Regions from separate parts of the Shewanella sp. ENK2 genome, predicted to be linked through region 2. Evidence: riboswitches for the same ligand, from Rfam matches in the RefSeq annotation. Region 2 holds a riboswitch; the other holds the start of a gene.
What was found. A riboswitch is a leader RNA that binds a small molecule or an ion and turns the genes downstream of it on or off. The one in region 2 is predicted to bind lysine.
Positions count from the first base shown of each region.

Region 1 (6,991 bases), 2.4 Mb from region 2:
GCAATTTATGATACTCGCAATAACAGCTCGTTAACTGCAGAAGAAGTTCGTTTAGTAGAGGTTTATCATCAGCGATTTGTGCTCGCTGGCGCCAAACTAACTGAAGCGCAAAAACAAAAGATTCGTGAATTAAATGAAGAGCAATCAACACTCACCAATGAGTTTGCACAACGACTGTTAAGACTCAGCAAGGAAATTGCAGTAAAAGTAGACGATGAAGCCCAACTGGCGGGGTTATCACAATCCGCTATTGCAGCAGCAAAAGCAGATGCTGAAGCGGCAGGACTTAAAGGCCAATATCTACTCAATATCACCAATACCACACGCCAACCGGTTTTAGCTCAACTAGATAACCGTGAGCTGCGTCAGCAAGTTTGGGAAGCGTCAGCAAATCGTGGCTTAACGGGTGACAACGAAACCGCTTCATTAGTCGCTCGTTTAGCGCAGCTTCGTGCTAAAAAAGCCAAACTACTTGGCTTTGACACTTGGTCTGATTACCGTTTAGCACCGCAAATGGCTAAAACGCCAGAAGCGGTTTACGACATGTTTGGCTCAATGGTGCCATCTGTGGTGGAAAACACTCAAAAAGAAGCCGCTGATATACAAGCCATGATAGATAAAACTGGCGGTAACTTTACCCTAGCACCATGGGACTGGGCATATTACGCAGAGTTAGTCCGTAAGGAAAAATATGACCTCGACTCAGCGTCTATCAAACCTTACTTTGAGTTCAATCGTGTTTTAGAAGATGGCGTATTCTTTACCCTAGAAGCATTGTACGGTGTTACGTTAAAGCCACGTCCAGACTTACCGGTTTATCACCCAGACGTAAAAGCTTACGAGATGTTTGATGAAGATGGCAGTAGCATGGCTATCTTCTATGCAGACTACTTTGCTCGTGAAGGTAAACGTGGTGGTGCGTGGATGAGCTCGTTTGTCGGTCAATCTGAGTTATTAAATCAAAAACCTGTCGTCGTAAATGTCATGAACATTAAAAAGGCGCCAGAAGGCCAGCCAACCTTTGTGAGCTACGATGAAGCGACGACCATGTTCCATGAAATGGGCCACGGTACTCACGGTATGTTCTCTAAAGTGAAATACCCATCTTTAGCAGGTACTGCTGTATCTCGTGATTTCGTTGAATTCCCTTCAACTTTTGAAGAGGACTGGGCTGCGCACCCTAAAGTACTTGCAAACTACGCTAAACACTACGATACAGGCAAACCTATTCCTGACGATTTACTGCAAAAGCTATTAGCTTCTCGAAGCTTTAACCAAGGCTTTGACACCTTAGAATACATGTCAGCTGCGCTACTTGATCTAGAATGGCATGCACTGGATGCTGACGCGCCGCTGCAAAATGTTGAAAGCTTTGAAGCTGCTGCGCTTAAAAAACATGGTGTCGACTTACCAGCAGTACCACCTCGTTACCGCTCAACTTACTTTGCTCATGCCTTCCCTGGGGGATATTCAGCTAGCTACTATGCATACATGTGGAGTGAAATTCTTGCTGCTGATGCCTTTGCTTATGTGCAAACTCAAGGCGGGCTGAATCGAGAAATCGGTATGAAGTTTAGAAAAACTATCCGTGAAGTCGGCAATAGCGTGCCGCCAATGGAAGCCTATCAAAACTTTAGAGGCCAAGCGCCTACCACTGACGGCTTATTAGAGCGCCGTGGCTTAAAGTAACTTAGCTCTGATTAACGAGCAAAAAATGCCACTCAATTGAGTGGCATTTTTATTGTTAGATTTTAGCCTAAACTGGGATCTGACTTTAACAAGTCGAGCTCTTATTAAGTCACAAACTAAATCCAAGTGCTTAGGACTACTTAGTGGCTATTTTTAGTCCTAAGATTGCTAATACGAACAATACAGAACACGTAATAAAGCCCATCGCAACAGAACCAGAGAAACCAAGCACGGTATAACCCACAATACTGATAACCGCTACGATTATCGCGTAAGGCAATTGTGTCATAACGTGGTCAAGATGGTGACAGCTCGCTCCTGTCGAAGACAAGATAGTGGTATCAGAAATCGGTGAACAATGATCTCCAAATACCGCACCAGAAAGCACAGCGGCAAGCATTGGTAACATCATAGTGCTATCACTGCCCATCGCCATATCGGCAGCGATTGGTAACATAATACCAAATGTACCCCAGCTAGTGCCGGTTGAAAATGCGGTTAAACCAGCTAATAAAAATAGCACTGCAGGCAGTAATGCAAATGGAATATTACCCGTTGCCAAGCTCGCCATGTATTTGCCCGTTTCAAGCTCGCCAATCACTGACGCAATTGTCCAAGCAAATAACAAGATATAAATAGCTGGCAACATTGACTTAGCGCCAACTTTGATTCCAGTAAACATCATGCTGGTGCTAATTTTTTGCTGCATGGTTAATGCAATCGTCACCACTAAACCCACTAATGAGCCATAAAATAATGATTCGCTGACTTCAGTGTTTTCAAATGCACCTAAAACACTAAATGGTAAACCTTCACCCGCCAGCGCATCAGCACCGGTTGAAACCATAAAGTAAATAGTTGCAGCCACAAGCACAAAAATCGGCAGGAATAACCCCATGATTTTACCTGTATCAGCTTCTGGTAAATCAGCGGTCGCGCCTGGAGGTAACCCTTTGCTTTCGTCAAAGAGTTCGCCTTTTTGCGCATTACGCTCATGTTGGCGCATTGGGCCAATGTCTAAACCAAAGATAGCAACACACAATAAAAGTAATAGCGCAAAAATGGCATAAAAGTTCATCGGCACCATTTGTAAAAACACGCTTAAATGGCCGGTATCAGCAAAACCATGTGCCGTTAAAATACCGCCAATTAGGGCAATAATGTATGCCCCCCAGCTTGAGACTGGAGAGATAACACATACTGGTGCAGCAGTTGAATCTAACAAGTAGGCCAGTTTTGCACGTGAAATATGGTAGCGATCAGTAATAGGACGTGCGATTGAGCCAACCACGATACTGTTGAAGTAATCGTCGATAAATACCACACAACCTAAGAACATGGTCATGAGTTTGGCGTCACGTTTATTGCGAATACGTTGGTGTGCCCAATCAGCAAACGCACGTGCTGAACCACTCACGGTAATTAAAGCGGTGATCATCCCCAGCACTACCAAGAAGCCAATAATTTGTAAATTCCAGGCATTGAGTGCGCCGTCATCCCACACTAAACTGGTGACAGTACTCACTAAGTGGCTTGCAGCTCCAGTAAAAGAGAAATCAGTCAGCAATATCACGCCAGCAATAATACCTAAACCTAATGAAAGAAGTACTTTGCGTGTAACTACTGCTAATACAATTGCCACAACAGGAGGCAAAAGAGAGAGTGCCGAATCGGCATAACTTGTTATCATCATTTATATATTTTCTTCGTTGAGTACGAATGGAGGATAACTGATAAGGCAAGACATCGCATAAAGCGAAGACAAGAATCTTTTCAGTAGCACTCCACAGTAATATCGATATCAACATCGATATCCATTGTTTTATCCTCACGGATAAAAATTACTATGACAGTGCAGCCCCTTTCGGAAACTGCCCCAGCAAATGGTATTGATCGTACCGATTCACTTCGGCACCAAATCCTTTCAAATTAAGTTATTGGTATCAACCAACTTAACCATACTGATATTTGATGCGCCTCTACTTATGTATACGACAGTTTAAATGCTTTATAAAAGCTCACTGCCACGACACAAGACCATACAAACATAAGCACGAGGTTAATTACCAGATAAAACTAGCTTATCTTGTGAGAAATAACATCACAATCAAAAAACAACACAAGACGATATCGACACCGTAACGAATTGTTAGCAAGCGAGGAATTATCCATCAATTAACGACAGTGAGATTAATATGCTTAAAAAATCTGATTATTGAATTAATTCAGGTGTATTTATATCGTTCAATAGGTTTAGCAATGATAAAGCTGAAAAACAATGTCATTTAATACGCACTGACACTAAAACAAACTATCGAATAATCACGCCATAAACTGCGACCCAAAAAAAGGTTTTTGCCTAAAAGACAAAAACCTTTTTCTACAATCAGTTTATAATTACAAAGATTGAGTTAACTCTGGAATCGCATCAAATAAGTCAGCTTCAAGTCCATAATCAGCCACTTGGAAAATTGGCGCTTCAGGATCTTTATTGATAGCCACAATCACTTTAGAGTCTTTCATACCCGCTAAGTGTTGAATGGCGCCAGATATACCGACAGCGATATACAGATCAGGAGCAACAATTTTACCTGTTTGACCGACTTGCAAATCGTTAGGAACATAACCAGCATCAACAGCGGCACGTGAAGCGCCAACGGCAGCGGTTAGCTTGTCAGCTAATGCTTCTAGAATAGCAAAGTTCTCACCGCTACCCATGCCACGACCACCAGAAACAATCACTCCAGCGCTGCCTAATTCAGGGCGCTCAGATTCTGTGAGAGTTTGCGAAACAAAAACTGTCTTAGCTTCTGCAACAAAATCAACGTTAACCGCTTCAGCATTGCCATCGTTGCCTGCAGCATCAAATGCACTGGTACGAACCGTCATCACTTTTTTGTCATCTAAGCTTTGTACTGTCGCCAATGCAGAACCTGCATAAATAGGACGTACAAATGTGTCAGCACTCACCACATCTACGACTTCAGAAATTTGCGCAACATCTAATAATGCTGCCACACAAGGAAGAGTATCTTTACCTACACTGCTTGCAGCTGCTAGCACGTAATCGTAATCACTGGCGACATTAACAATTAACTTAGAGAGGTTTTCAGCCATTTGCGCTTCATAAGCAGCATTGTCAGCGACAAGGACTTTACTCACACCCGATAGTGCTTGTGCAGAAGCAACCACAGCACCAACATGACTACCAGCAACAAGCACATGGACATCGCCGCCAATTGCAGTTGCTGCACTAACGACTTTGGCCGTGTCTAATTTTAAACTTGCGTTATCGTGTTCTGCTAATACTAAAATAGCCATAATTAGATCACCTTCGCTTCATTTTTTAACTTTTCAACAAGTTCAGCCACCGAACTCACCATGACACCTGCTTGACGTTCTGCAGGTGGCGTCACTTTAATCACATTTTGATGTGCTTTAAGGCTTACACCCAAGTCATCAATAGATAAGGTTTCAAGTGGTTTACGCTTTGCTTTCATAATATTAGGTAATGAAGCATAACGAGGCTCATTTAAGCGTAAGTCCGCAGTCACCACCGCTGGTAACGGCATTTTTAATGTTTGTAACCCACCATCAACTTCACGAGTCACTTCAGCACTGTCAGCAGTTAATGTTAATTCAGAAGCAAATGTTGCTTGTGGCATATCAGTTAAAGCAGCAAGCATTTGGCCTGTCTGGTTATTGTCGCCATCAATTGATTGCTTACCAAAAATAATCACATCAGCTTGTTCTTTTTCTTGAACCGCTTTTAAAATTTTAGCAATTGATAACGGCACTAAATCTTCATCAGTCGTCACATGAATGGCACGGTCAGCACCCAAAGCCATTGAAGTACGTAACTGCTCTTGTACTGATTTGGCACCAATACTCACCACTACAACTTCTGTGACACTTCCCGCTTCTTTTAGTCTAACGGCTTCTTCTACCGCGATTTCACAAAATGGGTTCAAGGCCATTTTCAAATTAGCAGTATCAACATCTGTGTTATCAGCTTTTACTCTGACTTTCACATTGGCATCGACTACGCGCTTTACAGGCACCAATACTTTCATGGGATTTCCTTCTACACCTTCAATGTATGTGGATGGCACATTGGCTTCAGCCAATGCAATATGGCATAACTTTACGTCCTGTTAACGTTAACGTCAACCAAAGTCAAACACTTGTTTATATAATTTTTAGTTAAGAGACTGCTGATAAATAACTTATATATGCAAATAAAATATTACTTTTAGACTTAATTAACGCTTTTTAATTAAAATTTGCCTATTTAAAGGTTTTTTTATTTGATCCAATCAAATTTACTTTCTATTATTAAGAGCAATTCAAGTAACCGTGCTTTTTTTACTATCTTTTTTGTTTTAACAATTTAAATAGTCGCATCAATTTACACTCTAGTTTGATAACAATTAACCAATTTAGAGTATTGATAGGTATTATTTAATCATCACAGAATTACTTGAGATACTTATTAATTAAAATCATTAGGATGCACATTGATATGAGTGACTTTTTAGAAATTTTGACACATGGTCGTCGTTTTAAAGCTGCTGTAAAAGAGTTATCACTAGATGAATTACGTGAACTTTCTACTAAGCTTGAAAAAATCATTACAGAAAGAGAAGAAGACGAAAAAGCTGAATTAGAAGCCAATGCTGAGCGTAATGCCCGCATTGCTGAAATATTAGCTCAAATTGAAAATAGCGGTTTATCTATTGAAGATTTAGGTGAAGTAACAGCAAAACCTGCACCTAAAAAGCGTGCCCCACGCCCTGCTAAATATCAAATTGAAGTTGATGGCGAATTAATTCAATGGACTGGTCAAGGCCGCATGCCAACTGTATTTAAAAACCAAGTAGATAATGGTAAAACAATGGAAGACTTCTTAATTCCTGGTATGGAATAAGTCTTAATCTACGATATGATAAAAAGCTTACTTCGGTAAGCTTTTTTGTTATCTAGGATGAGTAAACAGTATTTCCTCGACGCCATAAGCCATGTAAACTAACCCCTTCGCAGCACACCACTCAATTAGGCCTGTATTATGAATGTTTCTCGTCCAATGATGTCTTTCGCACTAGTATCAAGCTTTTTATTATCAGGCTGCGCAAGTGATTATACTTTTAATAGTAATTTAGACAGTAAAGCCATAGATGAGTATTTCAAGCCAACAAGCGTTGAACTATTTAAAGACGGTGAACGTCCAACTGGCGCATTTGATATTGTTGCCCTAGTTGAAGGCGAGTCTTGCCAAGAAACGGAAACTGGCGTACCCGCTAAT
Region 1 is NZ_CP171406.1:350,716-357,706, forward strand. It holds gene ACGEDC_RS01690 (M3 family metallopeptidase) at 1-1,689, shown strand, start outside; gene ACGEDC_RS01695 (Na+/H+ antiporter NhaC family protein) at 1,826-3,382, opposite strand; lysine riboswitch at 3,459-3,679, opposite strand; gene ACGEDC_RS01700 (electron transfer flavoprotein subunit alpha/FixB family protein) at 4,087-5,010, opposite strand; gene ACGEDC_RS01705 (electron transfer flavoprotein subunit beta/FixA family protein) at 5,013-5,762, opposite strand; gene ACGEDC_RS01710 (H-NS family nucleoid-associated regulatory protein) at 6,212-6,616, shown strand; gene rcsF (Rcs stress response system protein RcsF) at 6,755-6,991, shown strand, end outside.
Region 1: it holds a riboswitch for lysine, as region 2 does, so the genes downstream of both, ACGEDC_RS01695 (Na+/H+ antiporter NhaC family protein) here and lysC (lysine-sensitive aspartokinase 3) in region 2, are expected to answer to the same signal.

Region 2 (6,991 bases):
CGCCATTAAAGGGGGTTAGGTTTAAGGATAAGCAAGTAAGTGCGTAATGCACTTTGGCGAGATGTCATATGCTGATGATTGTAGAAACGTGACCGATAAAAAGTTATAAAAAAAGCCAAGTCATTGACTTGGCTTTTTTGTATCACTATTAGTGATTAGTCTTCTAAGTTACCGCAAAAACGATAGCCTTCACCGTGGATAGTCGCGATGATTTCTGGCGTATCAGGTAAGCTTTCGAAGTGCTTACGAATACGACGGATAGTAACGTCAACAGTACGGTCATGTGGCTTAAGCTCACGGCCAGTCATTTTCATTAACAGGTCTGCACGAGTTAAGATTTTTCCTGGGTTTTCAACAAAGTGAAGCATTGCACGGAATTCACTACGTGGTAGCTTGTAAGACTCACCTTGTGGGCTAACTAGAGAACGACTGTTGATTTCTAAGCTCCAACCATTGAAACGGTAGAATTCAACTGAACCTTTCTCTTCTACTTCTGCGCCAGTGCTATTAACACGAGTTAATAAGTTACGAGCACGGATAGTTAATTCGCGTGGGTTAAATGGCTTAGTGATGTAGTCATCAGCGCCAATTTCTAAACCAAGAATTTTGTCAACTTCGTTATCACGACCAGTCAAGAAAATAAGACCGATGTTGTTGATTTCACGAAGTTCACGAGCTAACAATAAACCGTTTTTACCAGGAAGATTGATATCCATAACAACAAGATTAATCTTATTATCCTGCATGGCTGTGTGCATTTCTGCGCCATCGTTTGCTTCAGTTACTACATACCCTTCTGCTTCAAAAATACTGCGCAGAGTATTACGGGTTACAGCTTCATCTTCAACAATAAGAATGTGTGGGTTTTGCATGTTATTTACCTAAATTAAAAACAATTCGATTCTAGTCATGTTGCACTAGGGCGGTGGCACTGCTTATTTATGAAAGTGCCGATAATTTTTCAATTTCACGATAGGTGTTTATCTATGTCTGCCCTGAACAAAACACGCTTCATGACTAACTACATTATATACATTCAGCTTAATACATCATTAAAGTGACATACGTGACATAAATGTGATCATAAAAAATCAATACTTAGATTGTATGCTGAGTATTAATTGACTCACAATCAGTCGAAAGATCTATTAAAACAATGATTCATAAAACTATGAGATTAGATTGCTCGTTAAAGTTCCTTGGCAAACTAATTATTGTTCTATATTTATATCATCTAAAATGTAGAACAAAATGTACAAGCTTGAAAATTTAGTAGCAATTAAACTAATGAAGTATGTAACTGCTTGTATCACTGTTAATAGTTATGTAGCAAAATCTAGCTAGTGATGATTATTGTACTCGTTTTAGGCATTTGTTAACAAATGAAATGTTAACAAATTTACTCTCTAGAATTGTTACAAAATTGGTTTTTTAGGTAAGATGCTGATTTAAAAGGTTAATATAATTATGGTTCTTGTGACTTGTATCACATGGGCTGTCACTGTAATAAAGGGTTTGCTACTGTAAACTGGGTTCAACAGAGAAAATGAAATAATGGAAAATGCAATTGAGTGCCTTTGGCACAAATATCAAGGGACACAATTCTTACTAACGCAGAGACTTGCGAATGATATTCCTTTTGCAATCGTCACTGCTCATAACCCGTTAGGGAGTATCTTAACTCCTTGTCAAAACCGTTTGCTCGACCGCCAATTACAAACCAAAATCGAACAATATAAGCGTCCATATCGCTCACTTATTGGAGCCGCTCCCGATTTATCTCATATGGAAAAAAGCTGGGCTATCTTTATTGAAAAAGAACAAGCTTTGGAGCTTGGACGCGAGTTTAAACAGCATGCAATCTATTATGTCAATCAAGGCCGTTTGTCATTAGTTGCTTGTGGCGATGCACCTGATAAAGAAGTGATGATAGGCGATTTTATGACTCGCACTCAGGTGGTCAATGAGTTGCCTGATCTTCATGAGTAATTTATTGATTGATAAAGCAGTTCGGTCACGCTGATACTGCTAGTCACCTATTATATCAACGCATTAGGGCTGCTGATAAACCCACTTTATATAGGCAAGGTTATTTATAATAGCGCTGTATTGATTTGAACCATAAATGGCTTATGGAAGGCCGACCTATCTAAAAGTGCCTTTATTCAGAGTTTGAAACTAAAACTTCCCTTATGGTCTATTTAATATAGCTAAGTACTGTATTGTTAGCATTTTACGTTAAAGTTAATGCTTGCTTTCATATCTTTAGTATCTGTAAATAAAGCTATTTTTATCCAAACTATTTAAATATCTAAGCTGATGTGATGACAGCGAGTATGAATGTCGTATATTCAGTATTCAGTTATTTAGTAATTTTATTACATTCCATAATTGACTTAGGTGGTTATTTATTGGTATTTTTCAATTTCTTCCTGAGGGAAGAAACAGAAGAGGAGCGTTAGCTAGGTAGTAAGTGTGAGGAAAACCAATTCCTAAAACCACTTATGAGGGAGATTAGCGCCGAGGTATGTCAAATGGTTGGTTTCATTTCATATCGGTCGATTAGGCTGAATCCTAACGATTGTCACCTATTCATTGGTGGAGAGCTTCTGGTGAAGATTGCTGTTTCCCTTCTTATAAGGGTGCGTTATCACTGCACCAGGCTCTTCGAACGAAGTAAGTTCGGAGTGTAATCATGTTTTTTAATCTAAGTAGTCAATTCGTATTTGTATGTCAGCCTTCAAGCGTGGAGGTGTCAGTATGAGCTTAGTTGTAGCTAAATTCGGTGGAACCTCTGTGGCAGATTACGCTGCAATGAACCGCTGCGCCGATATTATCTTAGCGAACAGACATACTCGAGTCGTTGTTGTTAGTGCATCCAGCGGCGTAACTAATTTATTGGTGGAGCTTACGCAAGCTAATGTGAATGACAAGCGTCGTTTAGCATTACTGACGCAAATTGGCCAAATTCAATATGACATTGTTGATCAGCTCGATCGTCCTCAAGATGTTGCCGCAGGTATTGATAAGTTACTTAGCCGTATGTCAGTGCTTAGTGATGCGCTTGTATTAGATCGCAGTAAAGCAATCATTGATGAACTACTTTCAATGGGAGAGCAATGTTCTTCATTGCTATTTTCTGCTGTTATTCGTGAAAAGGGCACTCCTTCAAGTGCATTTGATGTCAGACAAGTATTACGTACAGACAGCCATTTTGGCCGCGCAGAGCCGCAAATAGAGCAAATAGCATCGTTAGGTGCTGAGCATTTAGCACCACTATTAGCCAATGAAGTTATTGTTACGCAAGGTTTCATTGGCGCTGATGACCAAGGGCGCACCACCACTCTTGGCCGTGGTGGTAGTGATTATTCAGCAGCACTGTTGGCAGAGGGCTTAAAAGCTGATGCGGTAGAAATCTGGACCGATGTAGCAGGTATTTATACAACCGATCCTCGTCTTGCTCCCAATGCTAGACCAATCCCTGAAATCAGTTTTAATGAAGCCGCTGAAATGGCAACATTTGGTGCTAAAGTATTGCACCCTGCGACGATTCTTCCTGCCGTTCGTCAGCAAATTCAAGTGTTTGTTGGTTCAAGTAAAGCGCCAGAGCAAGGCGGTACTTGGATTCGACATCAAGTAGAAAACGCTCCCGTTTACCGTGCTGTTGCATTAAGACGTGATCAAACCCTGCTTAATTTGCATAGCCTGCAAATGTTGCATGCACAAGGCTTCCTTGCTGAAACATTTGCGACATTAGCCAAGCACAAAATCTCAGTTGATCTGATTACTACTTCAGAAGTGAATGTTTCATTAACGCTCGATAAAACAGGATCAGACTCTAGCGGTCAGGGGCTATTGAGTGAATCATTACTGCAGGAGTTATCACAGCATTGTCGAGTTCGTGTTGAAGATAAATTGGCGTTAGTGGCTATTATTGGTAATAAAATTGCCTCAACAGCAGGGATTTGTAGCCGTGTTTTCTCAGTATTAGAAAAGCACAATGTGCGAATGATTTGTCAAGGCGCAAGCCCGCATAACTTATGTGTATTAGTAGCAGAGTCTGAAGCGGCAGATGTGGTCAATTCATTGCACCAAAATTTATTTGAATAATAGGAAGTGTTCACCAAGTAACAATGCTTGGAACATATGAGGCTAAAGAATATATGACAGAAGCGAATCGCACCTCCAACGCTCACGTATCTACAGTTCAATTAGGTGAATTGGCTACTGGCCAAGCGCTAACAGCTCCTATTTATACGTTTAAAGGAAGTGATAGTGCTGCACCATCTGTCTATATTCAAGCCAATGTTCATGGCGCAGAAGTGCAAGGTAACGCGGTAATTCATCAGTTGATGACGCTATTGGAAGGCCATCAAATCTTAGGTGATATACATTGTGTTCCTTTAGCTAACCCATTGGGGATTAATCAAAAAAGTGGTGAGTTTACTCTTGGGCGATTTGATCCTATTACGGGAGTGAACTGGAATAGAGAATATTTTGAACATGCCGCAATAGTGGCAGACATTCCTAATTGGTATCAAGCAAACAAGGCTTTATCAAATAATGAGTTGTTCGCCGCATTTCGAGTGTTATTAGCACAAAGCTGTCAGCAACGTTTAAATAACTCTTGGGGAATTAGCACGGGGCATCAACTCGCGGTGACACTGCAATCGATGGCGCATCAAGCGGATATTGTATTGGATTTACATACCGGCCCTAAGTCTGCAAAACATCTATATTGCCCAGAGTATGATGTCGCATCTGCGGCTTATTTCTCAATTCCTTATTCATTGGTTATTCCTAATGAGTTTGGCGGTGCTATGGATGAGGCTGCATTTTACCCGTGGTGGCAGCTCCAACGCTTTTGTGCGCGTAAAGGGAGACATTTTGACGTCCCCGTAGCGGCGTTTACGCTTGAATTGGCGAGTCAAGAGCGTGTCGATATGGCTGATGCAGAACTCGATGCGATGGGGATTTTGGCGTACTTAAGTCATAGAGGTGTGATCGCAGAAACAGTGCAACCTGCAGCAATGAAGCGTTGGGGATGTGATTTAGCTAACTATAAAAAATTCCATGCACCAAAAGCTGGATTAGTTGAGTATTGCGCAGAGGTAGGACAACCTTTGAAAGCTGGTGAGCCGTTAGTGACCCTTTTACGACTTGATCAATACGGAACAGAGAATGCCATGACGACAATCAGTTTACCTTGTGATTGCGTTCCTGTACTGCATTTTGCCTCAGCTTCTGTGCATCAAGGGACAGAGCTTTATAAGGTAATGACTAAGGTTTTTGAGATCAGTTAATGGTGAGTCGCTGGCATTCGCAACGATATTGCAAACTGCCAGCGATAGCATATTGAAGTATTAACTCTTTAAAATTTCAAGCGGCATAGCCAGCATCTCGTCGCCTGAAGCTGCAAAATACCAAATAATAGCGATAAGTAGACCAACCGTTAAAAAGTACCAAACCGTTGAGAAAATTTGCCCATACCTATCTAAGGGCAACAGGTGACTTTGGTGTCGAGTTTTCCACTCAAATACAATCTCTAAACTACCAATTAGCAACAAGAACCCTAATAAAGCCAGCCCCAAGCTATAACTGATAAACACGCCTATTGCCGCTCCAGCGATACAGGCTATTAACCCTACCATGCTGTTCATAGAAAACGTGATGCTTTTAAGAATATGGCCGCCATCTAAGGGTAAAATTGGCAGTAGATTAAACAGATTTAGTAAGGCGTTAAAACTGGCTAAACCTGCAAAAAAGATATTGCCGGTGATCCAATAAGCGACCATGCAGGCTATTGACATCAAGAGGCCAAATGTTGGCCCCATGATAGAGATGACGACATTTTGCCATCGAGTATTTATTCGCTCATCGCTGACAGCTAAACCGCCCATGAATGGGATAAGGTAAATCCCTTTGGTTTTCATACCAAAGTGCTTCATGGCTTTAATATGGCCATATTCGTGAACAACCAGACAGGCAATTAATGCTAGTGCAAATTCAATTGAGAATAGCCATGAATAGGCCGCGACACTTGCCGCAGCGAGCATAGCTTTGACAACTTTGGCACTTTTTAATAGCTTAAACCCAAGTGAGGCTAAGCCAATCATACTGAATTTTTGCGTTTTAACAGGAGCAACTTCAGGCACTTGTTGTTCAATATCTTTAGTATTTCTCTGCCCTTGAGCTACTGTGTCATTATCAACCAAAATCGTGTAGTTAATGATAAAAGGCTGCCACTGGACATCAGCCTCTACTCTTACTTTTACAATGGTTTTACTGGTTTCAGTAATAATGTCATCAGTCGTTGCTCCTGCCATTGAAGCGGGGCGCGATAATTCGAATTCGTGCACATTGAAAGCCTGGTTATCTGCTGATGCCGATTTTTGAGAGACTAATTGATTATCCCAATAAAGTTGTTGCCAACCGGCCATAGAGCCTTCTAATCGCAGACGTTTGCCAAGGCATTCTAAATTCAGCAGTTCCATATTTTTTGCTGTTCCATTGTTGTGTGATGAATCATGATGAGTGAAGTAGCGATGGTGAAATTGCTAGGCATTTTGCCCGATAGGTTGCAGTGACTCAAGCTAAATAGATTCAAGATATGCCACGGTGTCGATACCTTGCTTGATATCCGTAAACACCAGTTTGCCACTGCAGCAATGACCATTAAGGGTTGCATGTGTTCGTACGTATTGAATAAAGATCACTAAATCTATGGGGTGCAGGCTTGCTCTAAGTTGTGGTAATTCCGCTGTTGGGTGATTAGCCTGATGTTGTTGAGGGTGAGCTTGCGCCTCGATAACAATATCGAATGTAGAGCCCTCGCTATCTAATAACCTATCGTTACTACCTATGAGGTGCAGTTGTAAACAACAATACTCTAGCCAGTCAATCTGATTAGCGAGGTAAATGAGCTCTTCACTTGCTTGCTGTTTTATAATTGCTGGCCAACAAATCGCTAGCATCGAATTCTTCTCTTATG
Region 2 is NZ_CP171406.1:2,745,070-2,752,060, forward strand. It holds gene arcA (two-component system response regulator ArcA) at 156-872, opposite strand; gene ACGEDC_RS12035 (DUF3293 domain-containing protein) at 1,555-1,989, shown strand; lysine riboswitch at 2,441-2,617, shown strand; gene lysC (lysine-sensitive aspartokinase 3) at 2,761-4,110, shown strand; gene ACGEDC_RS12045 (succinylglutamate desuccinylase/aspartoacylase family protein) at 4,164-5,303, shown strand; gene ACGEDC_RS12050 (site-2 protease family protein) at 5,364-6,494, opposite strand; gene ACGEDC_RS12055 (DUF4144 family protein) at 6,594-6,974, opposite strand.